Regions from separate parts of the Laceyella putida genome, predicted to be linked through region 1. Evidence: predicted binding sites of a transcription regulator. Region 1 holds the regulator's gene; the other holds the start of a gene.
What was found. Region 1 encodes CtsR, which represses protease genes until heat stress. Its sites were predicted from a motif close to ATGGTCAATAAAGGTCAAACA; they were not measured.

Region 1 (4,427 bases):
CGACGGGACGGGTTATATCAAGGGGAGCTTCCCACGGATGAGAAGATCCGGTCGGTATTTGGGATGACGCATGAAGAGATTTGGGAAACGTTGCTGCCTCAGTCAAGTGATGAGGTTCGCCATCTTGCTGACAAACTTATGTTGGCGAAGGAATTGGAGTTGTTTGAGAAAGGCGTGGGCCAATGTTATCCAGGTGTGGAAGAGACATTAAACCAATTGGTTGCCCAAGGGTGGACCTTGTTTATCGCGAGTAACGGCGTTGGCCCTTATGTGCGCGGAGCTTTAAGTTCTAAAGGATTAATTTCTTTATTTAAGGGAATTTATACAGCAGGAGACTATGAAACGGAAACAAAAGTGGACCTAGTTCGAATTTGCAAAGAAACCCATGGAATTACACATGGATTTATGGTGGGTGACCGAAGCTCTGATGTTCGCGCCGGCAAAGAGAACGGCTTGACGGTCATCGGTTGCCGGTACGCGGATTTTCCCCAGTTTGGAAAGGAAGACGAGTTGCAAAGTGCCGACCATACCGTGTCAACATTTCCTGAACTCCTGACCATTGTCAACGGCAATCAATGAAGTCCAGGCTGACAAGCTCTTGCTTTCTGCCACAACCGATCACGGCAACGCGGTTTGCGAGCCGGCAATAAGGATGTAAATGATCGGACTCGGATAAATGTGGAACGATACTGACGATGGCATATGCCGACCGAAATCCGGCATTTGGACCATCACAGCGAAAGAGGGGAGGGCATGCCATGGATCAATTGTGGGCAATCCCATACTTGGATATCACCTGGCGCCTGTTTTTGGCTGCACTGTTAGGGGGCATTGTCGGATGGGAACGGGAGCGGCACAATCATCCGGCGGGGTTTCGAACCCATATCTTGGTTAGTTTGGGATCCGCGCTGATTATGCTGATTTCCATCTATGGGTTTACCGATTATATGGACGAAAGTCAAGTGCGATTTGACCCTGCGCGATTAAGCGCCCAAGTGGTAAGCGGGATCGGCTTTTTGGGTGCGGGGACCATTATGCGCCACCGCGCTTCCGTGACGGGGCTCACCACTGCGGCATCACTGTGGGTTGTCTCGGGAATCGGTTTGGCTGTGGGGGCGGGCTTCATGTTTGCGGCGATTTTGACCACCGTCTTCGCCTTGGTCAGTTTGGAGTTGCTGACACGAATGGAGAAGTTCCTCATTCGAAAAAGGGAATTCTGCTTGCTTCATATTCTGGTCACAGATGAGCCGGGCAAATTGGGACAACTCACGTCACTGATTGGCGAAAAAGGCGGAAGCGTGCGCAAGGTGAATATTGAGGAAGACGAGGAATCGTCAGACATGTTAGAGATCACCTTTACGGTTCGCTTGCCGCAAAAGTTGGCCCTGACCGAGTTAATTGATGAGATGCGCAAAGTCGAAGGCGTAAAGAGCGTGCGGACAGACTGATGGGGAACTGGTCGAAACGGAAGAGGTCTGAATCTCCGGGGCAGGCTCAGCGTCCTCCCACTTCTTTGAATATGGACGGAATCGCAGTAATGAATCGGTTGATTTTGGTTCAAAATAATAAGGAAGGGTCTTGGCAATGTGCAAAATTTTATCTATAATTTAATCGTAAGGTCAAAGTTAGTCAAAGTCAGCAGGAGGTTGTCCGAATGAGTAGTATTTCGGACATTATCGAACGTTATCTCAAGAAAATCTTAAATGAGAGCGAGACGGGAGTCATTGAAGTAAAGCGAAGTGAATTGGCCGATATTTTTCAATGCGTTCCGTCGCAAATCAATTATGTCATCAGTACCCGCTTTACGGTTGAAAAAGGTTATATCGTGGAAAGCAAGAGAGGCGGCGGCGGTTATATCCGCATCCAGAAGGTCCGTTTCAAAAACAGCCGTGAAGTGTTTGAAGAGATGCTTGAGCAGATCGGTGAAGCGGTCCCGCAACTGACGGCGGAACACGTGATCGTCCGCTTGGTTGAGGAGAAGCTGATGACCAAGCGTGAAGCGATTTTGATGCAACGCTTGATTTCGCGGGAAACATTGCAGCTGCCGATTCCGTTGCGCGATCAGATGCGGGCGCGGATGATGCGCATACTGATTACAACATTATTTACAAGCAAAGGAGAGTGACGGCCGATGCTCTGTCCTGAGTGCGGAAAACGGCCGGCCACACTTCATTACACTAAGATTGTGAATGGGGAAAAAACAGAATTCCATCTGTGCGAAGTGTGTGCCCAAGAAAAAGGCGATGTCATGTCTGGGTTTGAACATGGATTCTCTTTTCATCAACTGTTATCGGGGCTGCTCAATTTCAACTCCTCTCCCCAAGAAGCATATAAACCGCAAACGTTACGCTGTAATACCTGTGGTTTGACGTATAACCAATTCAGCAAAATCGGCCGGTTTGGCTGTGGCAACTGTTACAAAACCTTTCGCGAGCGCTTGGATCCTTTGCTGCGGAGGGTGCATGGGCACTCCTCCCACCGGGGGAAGATTCCGGAACGCGCTCAAGGGGAATTGAAGTTAAAAAGGGAATTGGAACAATTGAAAGCCGAGCTGGCATCCAAAATCCAAGCGGAAGAGTTTGAAGAAGCTGCCCGCCTGCGTGACCAAATCCGTTCATTACAAGAGAAATTGGAACAATAGGGGTGAATCGCATGTCGCTTGAACATTTTATGCAAAATGCGATCAGTGAATGGATGCGCGTCAAAGGTCCGCAGTCGGATATTGTTTTCTCTAGTCGTGTGCGCATTGCCCGCAACTTGGCGGGTCTTCCGTTTCCGATGTTGAGCACCCAATCGCAAGCGGAAGAAGTGGTGCGCAGAGTGGAGGAAGCGTGGAAGAAAGAGCGATTAGCTGTTTTAAAAGATGCGGAATTGATTCGTATGTCCGATCTCACTGATCTGGAAAAGCGGGTCTTGGTTGAGAAGCATTTGATCAGTCCGATGTTGGCTGAGGAATCCCGGAATGGCGCAGTGCTTTTAAGCCAGGATGAATCAGTCAGTATCATGATCAATGAAGAAGACCATGTTAGAATCCAGGTATTGTTTCCAGGCCTTCAATTGGAGAAAGCGTGGAAATTGGCAAGTCAGATTGATGATTGGTTAGAATCTCATCTCACTTATGCATTTGAAAGTGATTACGGATATTTGACCAGTTGCCCGACCAATGTTGGCACAGGGATACGGGCATCCGTCATGGTTCATTTGCCGGCGCTGGCGATGACACAACAGTTGAACCGCCTGATTCCCGCCATCACCCAAGTGGGATTGGCTGTAAGGGGAATTTACGGCGAAGGGAGTGAAGCACTGGGACAACTTTACCAAGTTTCCAACCAAGTCACCTTGGGGCAGTCGGAAGAGGAAATTTTGGATAACCTGCAAGGAGTTGTCCGCCAGATGATCGAACATGAGCAAATAGCAAGGCGGAGACTTCAGGAGATGTCCCTGACCCAATTGGAAGACCGAGTGCATCGATCCTATGGCACCTTGGCCCATGCGCGCATCATCGATTCCAATGAGGCGATGAAACGCTTGTCCGATGTCCGTTTAGGCATTGATATGGGATTGATTGTCGGGGTATCGGCCAATGTGATGAATGAGTTGATGGTGATGACGCAGCCCGGCTTTTTGCAACAATATGCCGGCAAACGGCTCAACGCTGAGCAACGGGACATCCGACGCGCAAGGCTTATTCGGGAACGGTTGGCAATGGAGCAAACGAATGACCAACAGACTGAATAAAATGCGACACTCCGCTAGCGAAGTACAGTCTGACTCAAGTTCACAAAAGACGTTCGCTAAGAACGGGAGTGGAAACTCCGCCAGCGGAGTACAGTCGTACTAAGCTCACAAAAGACGTTCGCTAAGAACGACTAGTAAAGGCGAGGTGGATTACTATGATGTTTGGGCGATTTACGGAGCGTGCGCAGAAAGTGTTGGCGCTCGCACAGGAAGAGGCAGTTCGTTTGGGACATAACAATATCGGTACCGAACATATTTTACTGGGCTTGGTGCGCGAGGGAGAAGGCATTGCCGCCAAAGCTTTGGTTGCCCTTGGATTGGGCCTGGAGAAAATCTCCAAAGAGGTTGAAAATCTCATCGGTCGTGGCCAAAATCAACCAAGCAACATCGCCTACACCCCTCGTGCCAAAAAAGTGATTGAACTCTCGATGGATGAAGCGCGCAAGCTGGGTCATACCTATGTGGGAACGGAGCATATTCTCCTCGGCTTGATTCGTGAAGGCGAAGGAGTGGCGGCTCGGGTTCTGAACAACTTGGGTGTGAGCCTGAATAAAGCTCGCCAGCAAGTGCTGCAACTGCTGGGTTCGAGCGAAGCTTTATCCAACCATCCCGGGGCCAATAACCATGTGAATACCCCGACTTTAGATAGCTTAGCCCGTGATTTGACTTCGGCGGCCCGGGATGGCAAC
Region 2 (4,427 bases), on a different contig from region 1:
GCCAAATTGCTTCCCGTTCGTGTATTGAACGGGGCGGGAGAAGGCACGGTCACTGATGTGGCGGACGGAATCAAGTATGCCGCGGACCAAGGGGCGAAGGTGATCAATCTGAGCCTGGGTGGACCAGAGAGCAGCTCGACCATCAAAAGCGCGGTGGACTACGCATGGAGCAAAGGGGCCGTTGTTGTCGCTGCCGCCGGGAACGAAAGCACCAGTCAGCCCAGCTATCCCGCCTATTACAGCAATGCGATTGCCGTCGCTTCCACCAATCCCGATGATACGCGCTCCTCGTTTTCCAATTATGGAACCTGGGTGGATGTCGCCGCACCAGGCGCGAACATCTATTCCACGATAAACGGAAGTGCATATGCATACGAAAGCGGCACTTCGATGGCGGCACCGCATGTGGCGGGCATCGCCGGTTTGTTGGCAAGTCAAGGGCGTACAAATGTTCAAATCCGTGCCGCGATTGAAAACACCGCGGACAAAGTGCCGGGCACCGGCACCAACTGGACGCACGGACGCGTCAATGCGTATAAGGCCGTATCATATTAGCAACAACCGCATGCTGACCTCCTGCCACACACGGCAAAGTCAGCATTTTTCATCGAAAAACATAACCATTACCCGGGGGAACACCGGAACACATCTTCAACTCGCCCCAAGAAGAGCGAACCCAGCAGTTTCTAAGCCAAGTATACAAATAGGCGAGAAAGACTGTAAGCCATCTGCTGAGCCACTCGCATGTGGGTTACAGGCTTTTTCCAAAAGTTCCTTATCCCGATGGAAATGAAGCCCCCTACAGCCCTTTCCCGCGATGGTGTTGTTCCCCTTTCTCCTTATGTTTGCCCCAAACCGTCAGGAGAACATCCCCGAACCGCCAATGAACCCAGCAAGATGACCGTCGTTGTCTTCCACTCTTTGAACAGCAGCACACCCGTTAACGTGATTGCCACCCCATTGCATGCCTGTCGAAAGGGAGAGACAATCGATGGAAGTGGTCTCTCACTGTATCCATTCACAAATCTTCCGCATAATCGAGCAATCGTTTTCAAAAATAATAAGCGCGGTTGTGGTAGAATATATCGGTATATTTAAAATAAAATCACCTTCTTAGGAGAGAACCAATCATGGCAAAGTGGATGAAAAAGCTCAGTTTGGTCTGTTTGGCTTTTCTCTTACTCATTCCCATCGGCGTTTCAATGGAATGGTTCCTTCTCTCTTTCTTCCTGCCTTAATCAATAATTCATACCTTTTTACCGTTAGATAGATATTTTCATGCTTACAAGCGGATTTGGCGCCGAACCGACCGAGTAAGAGCCGTTCACGCGAAACAACTCCCAACTACCGTACAACCAACCTGTTGAACTGGTCCCTTCCCTTAAGGATGATCAGTTCTTTTTCTTTTTGACTTTATTTGACCTTTCTTGACCAATAGAGTATGATTAAGTTAGATTCCAATATGCGAAAGAAAGAAAGGGGGAAGGGGGCTGTCTTAAAGCAGCCACCCAACACACATGAACTTAGTCCCAATCGTTGTCGAACAATCGAACCGTGGTGAACGTTCATATGATATTTACTCCCGTTTGCTCAAAGACCGAATCATCCTGCTCGGTAGCCCCGTCACCGACGACGTGGCCAACTTGATTGTCGCCCAACTCCTCTTTTTGGCCGCGGAAGATCCAGACAAAGACATTTCCTTGTACATCAACTCTCCAGGGGGTTCCATTACGGCAGGAATGGCGATTTTTGACACCATGCAATTAATTAAGCCAGACGTATCGACCATCTGTGTGGGCATGGCCGCTTCCATGGGCGCTTTCCTGCTGGCAGCCGGCGCCAAAGGCAAACGGTTTGCTTTGCCAAACAGTGAGGTGATGATCCACCAACCCCTTGGCGGTGCGGAAGGGCAAGCCTCGGATATCGAGATCCGCGCCAAGCGCATCATCCGCATGCGTGACCACCTCAATCGCCAATTGGCTGAGTTTACGGGCCAGCCATTGGAACGAATTGAACGCGATACCGACCGCGATCACTTCATGAGCGCGCAAGAAGCCTTGGAGTACGGCTTGGTCGATAAAATTTTGACTTCCACCAAAAAACAGTGAAAAGTGCCTTTGGGGGGTTCCTCCCAAAGGCATTTTATATTCGTTTATGATATGAGTAGCGTTCATCAAAAAAGGATCAGAAAGGTTGATAACCGATGCAAAACCGTCATGATCGCGCCTTGTTCTGGTTATGCATGTTCATTGCCGCCATCATGGGCCTTTCCCTTATCAGCAAGTTTTTCCGCTAATCTCGCGCGCAAGGCGTTTGCCGGAGGTGTCTGCCGTCCTCTTGACACTGACCAGGATGGCAGACACCGCCATGCCTTGATGTCCATTAACGGCCATGGCTAGACTGAATCACCCATCCTATACAAAAACACCTGACTCCCTAGATGAGATCAGGTGCCAAATCCTTGTCAGGGACCTTGTAACCAATCTTCCGGCGCGATCACCCGCACATGAACTGGATTGAGTGGAGAGGCCCGATTCACTTTCTGGTAAACCCGGTTTGCCAATTCGCGGTATTGGTCAGGTCGCCACTCTTCGTCCGGCAAAACCATCAACATGATTTTTCTTCCGTTATACTCCATCCGCACATCACGAACACCTGGGACATTCATCGCGACTTGCTTCACTTTGGTTTCGGGATAACTGACATAACTGTAAGAGTGACTGTCTTTATCAAGTCCGGTTCGCTCGGTCGGCCTTTCAAACCGCTGACATCCCGCCAGAATCAGAGCCGTTATGCACAGAAGTATCCATCGTTTCGCCATGGATGCTCACCTCCATGCCTTAGTGTTTGATCTGGTGGGCGGTTTATGCAAAAAAAGCCGCAGCCTCTCGCCACGACTTCCCCTTATCCTCGGTTGATTGGGCCAAAATCCTCCGGCAATAGCATTTGTTCCGTTAGTACGAGCGTCCACATGAAAATAAACACGGACACCGCTGACAGGGCTGATTGATCGAGCAATAACGAGCCGATTCCCCCGATGATGACGATAAAAAGCCCCATCAGCAAAATGGGCCAGCGCAATTTTCGCCACACAAATATTCCGGAGATCAGCAAAGGCAACAAAACCAATGCACTCGCATATGGAAAATGGGCTTGCACAGGCACATAACGCATCAGGCCATGCACAGATACGGGCTCCATATCAACCCACAGGATTTCCATAAAAATGCCCATCACGGTCACCACAAAGGTATATAAGTGATAAAACACTTGCACACTTAAGCTCTCCGTCCACTCCATCCGCAGGCGACGCATGATATCTAACGCAACAAACACAAATGTTGGTGTAAGCAGTACTTGAAACAAGGAGCGCACCAAACTGAGCCCTTCCAACATTTCGCCTTTCCCAATCCAATTGCCGAGCGACAAAATGGCATGGTCGTAAATCAGCGCCAAGGTGATAAACATCAGCCAATAGGTTCCCCAGTAGGCTGACTCGCGAATAAAACGAAAACTCCAAATAAAAAGTGCAATATATGAAACCGTAAGGATCGGATACAAAAAAACGTCCATAATTTCCTCCAATGGAACGTACATTCTCAAATTGTACTTTTTTCCTCTTCTGTTACTTCCATATTATAAAAAAAGGATTGGCCGTGAATGCATCAAATGTGACATGATTTATACGGTTTCGCAAGCAAGCAAGATCCAACAGAACAACCAGGGCATGGCTGGCAAATCAAGTTGATCGATGGGAGGCGGGGAAAAACCTTTTCCCGATGCGCCGAAGGAGAAGTGAAGCGAATGGGAAAACGGTTTTTGAGCCGCCGACATATTTATCAGACACGCCCTAAATAAGCCGAAATCGGAAGAAAAGAGCCAACGATTGGCTCTTTTTACTCTGATTTGCTCACCATTTCCGCCAGTACATTCACGGCTTCTTCCGCATCGGGGCCATCGGCGATGATCGTGATCTCAGCCCCGCGGGATACGGCTAAGCTCATGATTCCCATAATGCTTTTCGCGTTCACTTTCTTCGTTCCTTTTACCACAAACACCTCGGAGGCAAACTTATTTGCTTCTTGCACAAACAACGCTGCCGGACGAGCATGTAATCCTGTTTCCAATTGCACAACCACTTTTTTCTCTACCATGTCATCTTCCTCCTATATGTCCTTATTCCGCTTCGCGCAATTTGTTGGCCAGTTCATCCAATTTGCGCAAACGGTGATTGATAGCTGATTTGCTCACTTTTCCGCTCGGAAGCAGTTGTCCCAGTTCCGCCAAGTTCACTTCTGGATACTTTAATCTCGTTTCAGCCACTTCCTTCAAACGGTCTGGCAAATGGTCCAATCCCAGCTTTTCATCGATGAGGTGAATATTTTCGATTTGGCGCATGGCCGCTTGGATTGTCTTGTTCAGATTGG

Region 2: clpP (ATP-dependent Clp endopeptidase proteolytic subunit ClpP) is a predicted target of CtsR. The motif match lies at 1,415-1,435, and genes of this name have one in related genera.

What each region holds. Positions count from the first base shown of each region.
Region 1 is NZ_JBHTBW010000058.1:59,858-64,284, reverse strand. Features, by position in the region: gene ACFQNG_RS16605 (HAD family hydrolase) at 1-579, shown strand, start outside; gene ACFQNG_RS16600 (MgtC/SapB family protein) at 759-1,448, shown strand; gene ACFQNG_RS16595 (CtsR family transcriptional regulator) at 1,655-2,125, shown strand; gene ACFQNG_RS16590 (UvrB/UvrC motif-containing protein) at 2,132-2,641, shown strand; gene ACFQNG_RS16585 (protein arginine kinase) at 2,653-3,738, shown strand; gene ACFQNG_RS16580 (ATP-dependent Clp protease ATP-binding subunit) at 3,894-4,427, shown strand, end outside.
Region 2 is NZ_JBHTBW010000006.1:38,927-43,353, forward strand. Features, by position in the region: gene ACFQNG_RS01915 (S8 family peptidase) at 1-555, shown strand, start outside; gene clpP (ATP-dependent Clp endopeptidase proteolytic subunit ClpP) at 1,518-2,108, shown strand; gene ACFQNG_RS01925 (hypothetical protein) at 2,465-2,821, opposite strand; gene ACFQNG_RS01930 (hypothetical protein) at 2,905-3,573, opposite strand; gene ACFQNG_RS01935 (HPr family phosphocarrier protein) at 3,897-4,154, opposite strand; gene whiA (DNA-binding protein WhiA) at 4,177-4,427, opposite strand, start outside.